One region of the Shewanella sp. 1180_01 genome, then DNA from elsewhere that is predicted to be linked to it. Evidence: predicted binding sites of a transcription regulator. Region 1 holds the regulator's gene; the other holds the start of a gene.
The links. The regulator sigma-54, encoded in region 1, starts transcription at its own class of promoters, with help from an activator protein. The targets are predictions, from matches to a motif close to GTTGGCACGNNNNTNGNNT.
Positions count from the first base shown of each region.

Region 2: the regulator sigma-54 is predicted to act here: its motif matches at 3,164-3,182, upstream of FW758_RS01090 (DUF1328 domain-containing protein).

Region 1 covers NZ_VXCT01000022.1:24,751-30,382, forward strand. Annotated here, with positions in the region: gene rapZ (RNase adapter RapZ) at 1-692, opposite strand, end outside; gene ptsN (PTS IIA-like nitrogen regulatory protein PtsN) at 689-1,132, opposite strand; gene hpf (ribosome hibernation promoting factor) at 1,135-1,422, opposite strand; gene FW758_RS12815 (RNA polymerase factor sigma-54) at 1,451-2,929, opposite strand; gene lptB (LPS export ABC transporter ATP-binding protein) at 3,037-3,768, opposite strand; gene lptA (lipopolysaccharide transport periplasmic protein LptA) at 3,765-4,319, opposite strand; gene lptC (LPS export ABC transporter periplasmic protein LptC) at 4,306-4,866, opposite strand; gene kdsC (3-deoxy-manno-octulosonate-8-phosphatase KdsC) at 4,863-5,414, opposite strand; gene FW758_RS12840 (KpsF/GutQ family sugar-phosphate isomerase) at 5,414-5,632, opposite strand, start outside.
Region 2 covers NZ_VXCT01000001.1:228,963-234,594, reverse strand. Annotated here, with positions in the region: gene pfaD (eicosapentaenoate synthase subunit PfaD) at 1-1,385, shown strand, start outside; partial or broken gene FW758_RS01105 (DUF6572 domain-containing protein) at 1,983-2,042, shown strand; gene FW758_RS01100 (DUF6572 domain-containing protein) at 2,117-2,290, shown strand; gene FW758_RS01095 (helix-turn-helix transcriptional regulator) at 2,455-2,886, shown strand; gene FW758_RS01090 (DUF1328 domain-containing protein) at 3,264-3,440, shown strand; gene FW758_RS01085 (hypothetical protein) at 3,464-3,658, shown strand; gene FW758_RS01080 (diacylglycerol kinase family protein) at 3,833-5,524, shown strand; gene FW758_RS01075 (DUF4937 domain-containing protein) at 5,478-5,632, opposite strand, start outside.

The DNA of each region.
Region 1 (5,632 bases):
GGCAGCCAAGTTTCCAGCAAATTTTCGATTTGCCAGATGAACTTATTGACCAGTGGTTGACGATTTAAGAACTCAGCCACGGGTTCATCTAAGCCAGTCAATGGCCGCAGCGCCAACTCCCAGTGGGGATTGGGCAGAAAGCGTACATCGAACATAAAGTCGGCTTCGGTAGGCATTCCGTGCTTAAAGCCAAAGGACTCGAAGTTGATCACGAGTTCTTTATCGACACTGCCGAGCAGAATTTGTCTGACTTGGTCGCTTAAATCATAGATATTCAGGTTCGACGTATCTATGTAATGATCGACCAGTTTTGACATAGGCTCGAGCAGCTTCCCTTCCAGTTTTATCGCTTCTTGCAAAGAGACTTGGCTCTTCGACAAAGGGTGCAAACGACGGGTCTCGCTGTAACGCTTAAGCAGAATTTTATCGCTGGAATTGAGGAAGAAGCTGGTTAACTCAGTATCAGGAGGCAGGCTCGCGAGTTGCTTCACTAAGACCTTGTCCTGCTCAGGCATGTTACGCACGTCGACACTGATGGCGACGAGATCGTTACTGCCTTTGAGTTGCTCAAGCAAAGTGCCGATTAAGGGCAAGGGAAGGTTATCGACACAATAATAGCCGAGATCTTCGAGTACCCTTAGGGCGACAGATTTGCCTGAGCCTGAGCGGCCCGACACTATGACCAGTTTCATCCAGTGATTACCTGATAGAGTTCCGTTTCATCATGCGTCTTGCGTAATTGCTTTAATATTTGCTTGTCGCTCAGCTTTTCGGCCATACAAGACAAGGTACTTAAGTGCTGCTGACATTGGTCTGCAGGCACCAGTAGTGCAAATAAAATATCAACAGGTTGCTTATCGATAGCATCGAATGCTATCGGCTCTTCACACTTAATGAGTATGGCAATGGGCTGATCTATATCGGCTAGTCGACCATGTGGAATGGCGATGCCGTTACCTATACCTGTGCTCCCCATCTTTTCGCGCGCCACTAGGCTTTCGAATATCTCTTGAGATGAGAGGGTCGGGTACTGGGCAGCGACTAAGTCGCTGATGAGTTCCAGTACCTTTTTCTTGCTGCCCGGAGTGGCGCAGGTAGTGCACTCCGGCCGCAGTATGGTACAAAGTTCCATTATTAGTGTTTTGTTAACTTCTCTTTGTGTTTAATAACCTGACGATCAAGCTTGTCAATCAGGGCGTCTATAGCGGCATACATGTCAGCATGCTCTGAAGTAGCAAAAACTTCACCACCGATAAGATTTATTCTCGCTTCGGCAATCTGTTGCATTTTCTCGACATTGAGCACAACGTGCACATTATTGATCTGTTCGAAATGGCGTTCAAGTTTTGAAAACTTTTCTTCTACATATGCGCGTAACGATTCGGTAATTTCGACATGGTGTCCACTCAGGTTTATTTGCATAGAAACGTCCTCCGATATCCACTGTAGGTTATAAACTTTTACGCTGATTAGAAGGCGGAATGAGCATAGCCTCTCGGTACTTCGCAATGGTTCTGCGGGCTACGTTGATCCCTTGTTCTGCCAGAAGCTGTGCCATCTTACTGTCGCTTAATGGTTTTTTCTGGTTTTCCGCTGCAACCAGTTTCTTAATGAAGGCTCTGATTGCTGTGGATGAGCACTCCCCACCATCGTCAGTACCGACGTGGCTAGAGAAGAAGTATTTTAGTTCAAAAAGTCCCTTAGGGGTATGCATGTATTTCTGTGTCGTCACCCGTGAGATGGTCGACTCATGCATTTCTACCGCTTCGGCAATATCGTTAAGCACCATAGGTTTCATGGCTTCTTCACCGTATTCAAAGAAACCTTGCTGATATTGGACGATACAGTTCGCCACCTTCAACAGGGTATCATTACGGCTCTCTAAACTCTTGATAAACCATTTAGCCTCTTGCAGATGACCACGAATAAATTGGCTATCGGCTTGGCTTTTAGTGCTGCGCGCCATCGAGGCATAATGTTGGTTTACATTGATTTTTGGCATGCAGTCAGGATTCAGCTCAACCACCCAGCGGCCATTTTTCTTCGACACTGACACATCTGGGATGACGTATTCGTCATCGTTGGGCGTAATCAATAAACCTGGGCGGGGATTGAGGGTTTGGATAAGCGCGATGCCGTCTCTTAATTCATCCTCTTTTAATTTAGTCTTACGCATCAACAATCTAAAATCGCGGGCGGCGATCAGATCTAAATGATCTTTGATCAGCATGCGGGCGTTTTCTAGGTTGGGCGTGTCAGCGGCGAAATGCGACAGTTGGATCAACAGGCACTCGCTTAAATCGCGGGCGGCAACACCAATGGGATCAAAGTGTTGAATGCGCTTGAGTACAGCTTCGACTTCGTCGAGCTCAACCTCAGAATTGCCCATGGCTTCGAGGATTTCGTCAGTGCTTTGGGTGAGATAGCCTTGATCGTCGATGGCATCAATAATGGCGGTGGCAATGGCTAAATCGGTTTCAGAAAACGGTGTGAGGTTTTTTTGCCATTCTAAGTGTTCATACAAGCCTTCACTGGTCTCACCTTGGAAGGGCATATCGTCTTCACGACTGCCGCCGGGGCCAGAATTAGGAGAGGCGGTGAACACTTCATCCCATGTGGTGTCCATGGGGAGTTCGTCGGGCATGGACTCTTTCGTGAGCGACTCTGCCGTGTCTATGGTGGAGCTGTCTTTTTCTGGCGGCAGGGTGCTAGATTCACTGAAATCCGTATCGGATAGCGTTTGGTTTACAGGGTCTTTAGTGGCGTCGAATTGATCCTCTTCCAGCTCGAGAAGGGGATTAGAATCTAAGGCTTGCTGGATCTCTTGCTGCAGTTCTAATGACGACAGTTGCAACAGACGTATGGCCTGTTGTAATTGTGGCGTCATGGTTAACTGTTGACCCAGTTTGAGCTGGAGTGACGCTTTCATGTTACCGCTGATCCCTACGTTATTATTGTTGGATGAGGCCGCTTGTTATCATCTTGAGTGGAGTCCAATGGTGGCATAAATTGCCTACATTGGCTCCGCTTGATTAACTATAGCCTGAATTGTTCACCTAAGTACACAGCCCTAACTTGCTGATTGTCTAAGATCTCTGCGGGTGTTCCTTCGGCAATCAAGTTTCCGTGACTCACGATATAGGCATGTTCACACACATCTAATGTCTCACGGACATTGTGGTCTGTGATCAACACGCCAAGGCCACGACTTTTGAGCTGTTCGATAATCTTTTTAATGTCGATAACCGAAATCGGATCGACACCAGCAAAGGGTTCATCGAGCAAAATGAACTTAGGATTTGCTGCTAACGCCCGCGCAATTTCGACACGGCGACGTTCACCGCCCGACAATGACATGCCTTGGCTGTCACGGATGTGGGTGATGTGGAACTCTTCAAGCAGATGCTCTAGCTCTTCTTCCCTTTGCTCTTTTTTTAGTTCTTTACGCGTTTGAAGCACGGCCATGATGTTGTCATGGACGGTCAGTTTACGGAAGATACTGGCTTCCTGTGGCAAGTAACCTATGCCTTTGCGGGCGCGCAGGTGCATAGGATCTGCGGTTAAATCATCATCGTCGATAAAGATGTGGCCTTTATCGCTCTTAACCAGACCAACGACCATATAAAAGGTGGTGGTTTTACCCGCGCCGTTCGGGCCGAGTAGGCCAACGACTTGACCGGTTTTTACCGTCAGACTGACGTCTTTAACCACTTGGCGACTCTTGTAACTCTTCGCCAGATTTTGTGCTCTTAGGGTGATTTGGGTCATTTAGAGTCCTGCTTTTTCACAGGTTTATCTGCTGGCGCGTCTGGTTTGGCATCATCTTGATAGCTTTCTGGCTGAATGATAGTGATCACGCGATCGTCACCACTGCCGGTGCTCTCAGCAATCAATTTTTGCTGGATGATGTTGTAGCGGATCAAATTACCCGTCACTTGGCTGCCCGCTTGATCTAACGAGGCTTTGCCTTTAAGTGTCAGGGTGCGGCTCGCCATATCGTAACGAATTTCTTTCGCGCTCGCCGAGGCTGGACGGCCATCGTCTAATACTTGGCTGTACGTCGCAGGGTTGCCAGTGGCCACTAAAATTTTGCTATTTTCACCTTCGGCAGAAAATGCACGCAGTTGATCTGCATGGATTTTAATCGAACCTTGGGTGACTTCAACCGGACCAAAGAAGATGATCTGGTTGTTCTTGATATCTGCCGTTTGGCTCACAGCCTTGATTTTGACTTCCTGTTTCAGGTCGTCGACTTTAGCAAAGGCGCTCATGCTCATTATTAGCATTAGGCTGGCAAGTAATACGTTATTTTGCTTCATATGTTCCTACTACCTGACTGGTCAATTGCACTTCTTGCGCGTTGAGGTCTGCATAAAGGCCTTGGCCTTGAATATTAAAATCTTTCCCTGTGACGTAAATGGTGCGGTCAGAGGTCATTATCATCGTATTGAGATCGAGTTCCAGATAACTGGTGGACAAGGTCTGGATCGGTTCTTCTGGGCTAATGGCATCAATAATAACATTGTTTTCTAATGCAACCTTGCCCGTTTCCTTGTTTAGCTTGCCCTGATCTGCTCTGAGTTGCCATTGTGCTTTACCTTGGTCTGGATAAACAAGATAAACAGGTTGAGTAAAGTAAGTTTGATTCGTTGAATCATAATGTTCCATGTGTTTCGCCGTCACACGGCTATTGACTAGCCCTTGTTCGTTGAACTCAACACTGCGCAGATCTTCAACGATGAAATCTGGGGTATTTTGATCTTTTACTCTGTTATCGGTATCACCGCTATGTTTGTTCTGCACTTGCCAATAAAGCACTAATGCCGTTCCAAAAAAAGCGATAATCGCGAGTGTCACACGACTCATATACTCATTCCATGGGCCGAAGTGAATTTATTTTGACTGAGTAGCAATAGATCTGTGAGTTCACGCAAGGCACCGTGGCCGCCATTGAGCGTAGTCACAAAGTGGGCGTGCTGACGAACATAGGGATGACCATCGGCTACGCTGACTGCTAAGCCGACGACATTCATCACTGGCAGATCGACAATATCATCACCGATATAAGCCACTTCTTCTGGGGTAACGCCATAGAGTGCGAGCAATGCTTCATAGGGCTCGAACTTATTGTCTACGCCTTGATAAATATGGGTTACGCCGAGCGCCGTCATACGGTTTTCAACGATTTTGGATTGACGTCCAGTGATCACCGCTAGATTAAAACCGCTGGTGAGTATCGAGCGCACGCCATAGCCGTCGCGGGTGTGGAAGGCTTTTAGCTCTTCGCCGCTATTGCTTAAGTAAATACGACCGTCGGAAAACACCCCGTCGACGTCACAGATCAACAGTTTAATCTTTTGCGCGCGTTGCCACACATCATCACTGATTGGGCCGTAAAATCCTTGCTGTGGCATTAAATGACTCCTGCTTTAACCATGTCTAGCATGTTAAGAGCGCCGATTGGATGGCGGTCTTTATCGATAACAATTAATCCGTTGATGTTTTTTGAGTCCATCACTTGCAGAGCTTGGGCGGCCAACACACCGTCTGTGATGGTCACGCAGTTACGGGTCATCACATCGGCGATGGGCGTAGTACGTAGATTCACTTCGGCATCGATAACGCGGCGTAA
Region 2 (5,632 bases), on a different contig from region 1:
AAAGTTTAGGCGACAGTAATTTTCGCCGCGTCCACGGGGTTAAATATGCTTACTACGCCGGCGCTATGGCTAACGGTATTGCCTCGGAAGAACTGGTTATCGCCCTTGGCCAAGCGGGCATTTTGTGCTCATTTGGTGCGGCGGGATTAATTCCATCCCGCGTTGAAGCGGCCATTACCCGCATTCAAGCGGCGCTGCCCAATGGTCCCTACGCCTTTAACTTGATTCACAGCCCAAGCGAGCCCGCATTAGAGCGCGGCAGCGTTGAGCTGTTTTTAAAACACAAAGTGCGCACGGTCGAAGCCTCGGCATTTTTAGGTTTAACGCCGCAAATCGTCTATTACCGCGCCGCAGGTTTGAGCCGCGACGAACATGGCGACATTGTCATTGGCAACAAAGTCATAGCAAAAATCAGCCGCACCGAAGTAGCAACTAAGTTTATGGAGCCGGCGCCTGCCAAAATCCTGCAGCAATTAGTGAGTGATGGTCTTATCAGCCAAGACCAAATGGCAATGGCGCAACTCGTGCCAATGGCGGATGACATCACGGCCGAAGCCGACTCAGGTGGCCATACCGACAATCGTCCCTTGGTCACGCTATTGCCGACGATTTTGGCGCTCAAAGATGAAATCCAAGCTAAGTATCAATATAAAACGCCCATCCGTGTGGGCGCAGGCGGCGGCGTAGGCACTCCCGATGCAGCATTAGCCACCTTCAACATGGGCGCGGCCTTTATCGTCACAGGTTCAATCAACCAAGCTTGCGTCGAAGCGGGCGCGAGCGAACACACCCGTAAGTTACTCGCCACCACAGAAATGGCCGATGTGACTATGGCGCCTGCCGCTGATATGTTCGAAATGGGCGTTAAATTACAAGTGGTTAAGCGCGGCACTTTGTTCCCGATGCGCGCCAATAAGCTTTATGAGATCTACACCCGTTACGATTCAATTGATGCCATCCCCGCGGACGAGCGTAAAAAGCTCGAAGAGCAAGTGTTCCGCTCATCACTCGATGACATTTGGGCTGGCACAGTCGCCCACTTTAACGAGCGCGATCCAAAGCAAATCGAGCGCGCACTGGATAATCCCAAACGTAAGATGGCGCTGATTTTCCGCTGGTATTTGGGTCTTTCGAGCCGCTGGTCAAACACAGGTGAAGTCGGCCGCGAAATGGATTACCAAATCTGGGCAGGCCCAGCGCTAGGTGCATTTAATGCTTGGGCGAAAGGCAGTTATTTAGATGACTATAAAGCCCGTAATGCGGTGGATTTAGCCAAACATTTAATGGTGGGCGCGGCGTATCAATCCCGGATTAACTTGCTGTTATCCCAAGGCGCGAGCATTCCGGTCACACTACTACGCTGGAAACCGCTGAATCGTTTTTAACCTCTACCGGACAATAGATACATCAAGTAGGGACTCAACTCCCTGCTTGATGCAGTCTTCTTCACTACCTCGTTAAATCGAAACCGCCTACCTTATTGCCAATCTAATCCCTTGAGTTATTGGCTCTGTTTGTGCCAATGCCGCTAAGCACTGTCGCTTCAGTGGCACGCCGTAAACCCATCCTTGGGGGCTCAACGGAAAAGTCCATTTTTCCGATGGCCACTGCCGCGACAATGCCCGCCTGCAATCAATCGAATACATGCTGCCTAATTTAAGAATGGGCTGCGAGGCAAACTTTGATAGGACATATCCCTTCCCCAAAACTCTACATACACCACATGATTTGTGAATAAAGTTTTTTGTCATTCAAAAGTATCGTTTTGTGCATTATTTCAAATAATACTTTCAATCAAGTCTTAATATTCAATATCTTATAAACAATTCGCCAAACAAAATACGTAGTAATACAGATGCATACTTTCTACCCAGAATGATATTCACCATCGTGTAAATATTCTTATAAATCATTGGCTTGCTAGTCTACTCACCAAGTAATTGAAGGTAAGATTATGCGCGTTATATAAGTGTAAAATATCTATGAGCATAGAAGGTCAAGGTTCAGTTGACGCCATTGGAATAGATCAAGAAGGTGTCGTGGTGCTAACCCTCTCAGATCATTTGGAATGGGATGACGGGCATCTATTTCTACACAGGAAAAGATTAATACCGACTTGGCTTTCTTGGAGTCTGGTGAAATATTTGAAACCAATCCAGATTCAAAGGGTAAAGAATTTAAAATTAATATTCTATGCAAGTATGAGCCTACTGCTTCTGCAATGTGGTTCATATCACAATGCACAGATATCATTAATCAAGCGGGGTTTGGTTATGAGGTGAACACTTAACAAGGCCTAGCATTGCGTCTTTCAAACTTAACATTTGCTCGCTGTTGGCGGCGTTAAACAACTTGGCGGGCCACTGTCGTAACTTTGACGTAAGGTTGTCATAACTAAAATCAAGAGTTTCGGATGATGATTAGCCTCTAGCAATCATTATTAGGAACTAGAAAATGGAACAGATGATAAACAAAGACTTAGTTAAGAAGCTTCGAAACGAACGTTCTTGGTCACAAGATCAACTTGCCACAATCTCAGGACTGAGCATTCGTACTATTCAGAGAATAGAAAGCGAAGGCACAAGCTCTTTAGAATCAAAAAGAGCGTTAGCGGCAGCTTTTGATATTAACGTTAGCAATCTAGATATTAATACCACCGCAGCTGGCACTTTGGCATCCATTCATCGTGGTCGTAAGTTTGGGTTAGCGGGTGCCACCTTGGGTCTTTTAAGCGCCTATATTGGAATATCTATATCTTTTGCCTCAGGGCATATTACGTCGGGTGAAGCAGGAATATATTATGGAGGTCTTGGTGCGTTCTATGGTATTTGCTGTGCCGTCATTGCTGTACTTTCTAAAAGATATCATACAAATGCTGCTTTATAGGACGCTCTCAGCAGTTGCTGGCGGTGGTAGTTAATGCGCAAGTGCTGACCTTACCGCAAATTATTGTCTCTTTCTCAGCCTAGTTATCAACTATCTTCATCTAAGCCGATACTCAAATGGTATTGGTTTTTTTTGCTGTGCTCCTCTATTTTCTGACTGCAACTCTTACCGAAGCTTAGGTAAAAATTGCCTATTCCACGCTTAGCACATTCGTATCCGCTTAAAACCAACTCTTTAAATTTTATTTAAAATCAACATCTTAACTAAAGCAAACAAAGTTGGCATTATGTTCGCAATCTAGAAATAACCATTAGCCGTTACCTTACAAATGACACAAACGGTCATGCGAAGGATTAAGACAAGGGCAGGAGGTTCATATGTTAGGTTGGACATTAGTATTTCTGGTTGTTGCTGTTATTGCAGGCCTATTAGGATTTACTGGGATAGCTGGCGCAGCGGCGGGCATAGCGAAAATCATTTTCTTAATCTTTATTGTGTTATTAGTGATTTCCCTGCTGGTTAATGCCTTTAGAGGCAAGTCACCGCGACTTTAATTTTTTTAGAAAAGGAGATGTATATGAAACCATTTACTCTGATGACAAGCGCCTCACTGGCATTATTGCTCGCTTTAGGTTTAACCGCCTGTAGTGATAACAAAGCCGAAGATGCCGGCGAAAAAATTGATGAAGTGATGACTGATGCAGGTAATGCCATTGAAGATGCCTGTGAAGAAGTTAAAGAAGGCGTTAAGGCTAAAGATACTAAGTGCTAATCTGACACTTTAACCTAACTTGAGGGTGGCAATAGACATATCTACTGCCACCCTTTTGAGTTAGCACCTGATTTAAACTTGAGTTAGAACCTGATTTCAACGACGCGATTCACCGATTCAGTCAGCCGCTCAACATGCAGCGGTTAAATCAAAAAACAGCATTGGAGGGCGCGTATGCTAAGCAAAATCCACATCAAATATTTCTACTTTATGGGCGCCGTGTTACTCGCCTATTTTGCAGTAACGGGCACGTCTCCCCTGCTCACCTTTATTTGGGCTTGGACAAGCCTGTCGCTATTTTTAGTCGGTTCAGCCTACTGGTTTAATCTCGCCAGCATTTTTAGAAAGCGCCAAGATGGCACTATCCCTTGGTATATTCGCTGGGGCTTTATTCCGTTTTTATTGGGCAGTCGGCTGTATAATCATTGGGCCAGAAAACGCGACTCTGTGCCGTCGATGCAAAAGATAGATGAGCAGTTGTATCTCGGCTGCCGATTATTTTCTGCGGATCTGCAGAAAATCAAAGCCAATAAGATCACCGCAATTCTTGATGTGACCGCCGAATTTGATGGCTTAGATTGGTCGCAGTTTGAAGATCATATCGAGTATTTAAACATTCCCATCCTCGACCATAGCGTGCCGACCAGCGCCCAGCTCAATCAAGCCGTTAACTGGTTGCATCGCCAAGTGCGCGCCAATAAACAGGTGCTGATCCACTGTGCTATGGGGCGTGGTCGTTCAGTACTGGTGCTCGCCGCCTATTTAGTCTGTAAAGATAAACAGCGTAACTTCGCCGAAGTATTACAACAAATTAAGCAAGTCCGCAAAACCGCCGGCTTAAACAAATGGCAATTACGTGCCCTTGAACACATGCTCAAGCAAGGCAAAATCAACATCCATAAAGTGGCGTGGATTATCGCTAACCCTGTCTCCGGCGGCGGCAAATGGCAACAATATGGCGAGCAAATCCAAGATGAACTAAAAGCCTATTTTGACCTAACGTTAAAACTCACTACCGAAAAGATCACCGCAAACACCTTCGCCAAAAAAGCCCGTAGTAGCGGCGCAGATATCATTATTGCCTGTGGTGGCGATGGCACAGTGACAGAGGTGGCATCGGAAATAGTGAACACTGATATCGCCTTAGGGATCATTCCGTTAGGCACGACTAACGCCCTCAGCCACGCGCTATTTGGTTTAGGCAGTAAGCTCATTCCTGTCTCTCAGGCGCTGGACAATATTATCCAAGGGCATTACCAAGCCATTGATACAGCTCGTTGTAATGAACAATTAGTCTTGTTACTTGTGGGGATTGGCTTTGAACAGCAGATGATTGAATCTGCCAACCGTGAACGTAAAAATGCCCTCGGCCAGTTTGCCTACCTCGATGGTTTATGGCGCGCCGTCAATGCCGATATCACTTTAACCATACAGCTCAGCTTAGATGATGCCGAGCCCACAACATTGACCACCCATAGCCTCATTGTTGCCAATGCCGCCCCGTTTACCAGCGTATTAGCGCAGGGCGATGGCGAGCCAAACATGACAGATGGCCTGCTCGATATTACCTGGCTAGATTCGGGAGATGAACCTAAGGAGCAGCTCCTTAGCCTGGCCGAATTAGCCATTGCTGGATGGGTAAAAGAAGGTAATAAAGACACAGATGCAAAACAACCTAGTGCGCCTTCTACCGCGACCAAAGTCCACCACGCCCATGCGAAAAAAGTGAGCATTAGCAGTCAGCCCAAGTGTAAATATGTGATTGATGGCGAAATCTTTGAACCCGCAGATCTCACCATTGAAGTCCAACCCGCATCCCTTAAGGTGTTTGTGCCTTATCAGGAAATAACTGAAGAGGATGGGTGATACATCTTGCTGGCACGCTTGAGTCATTACTAGGAACGACTTCCCATAAGCATTCTTCCTGCACTAAACAACCCGACATATTTTCAATATAGCTTTCAGGTAACACTT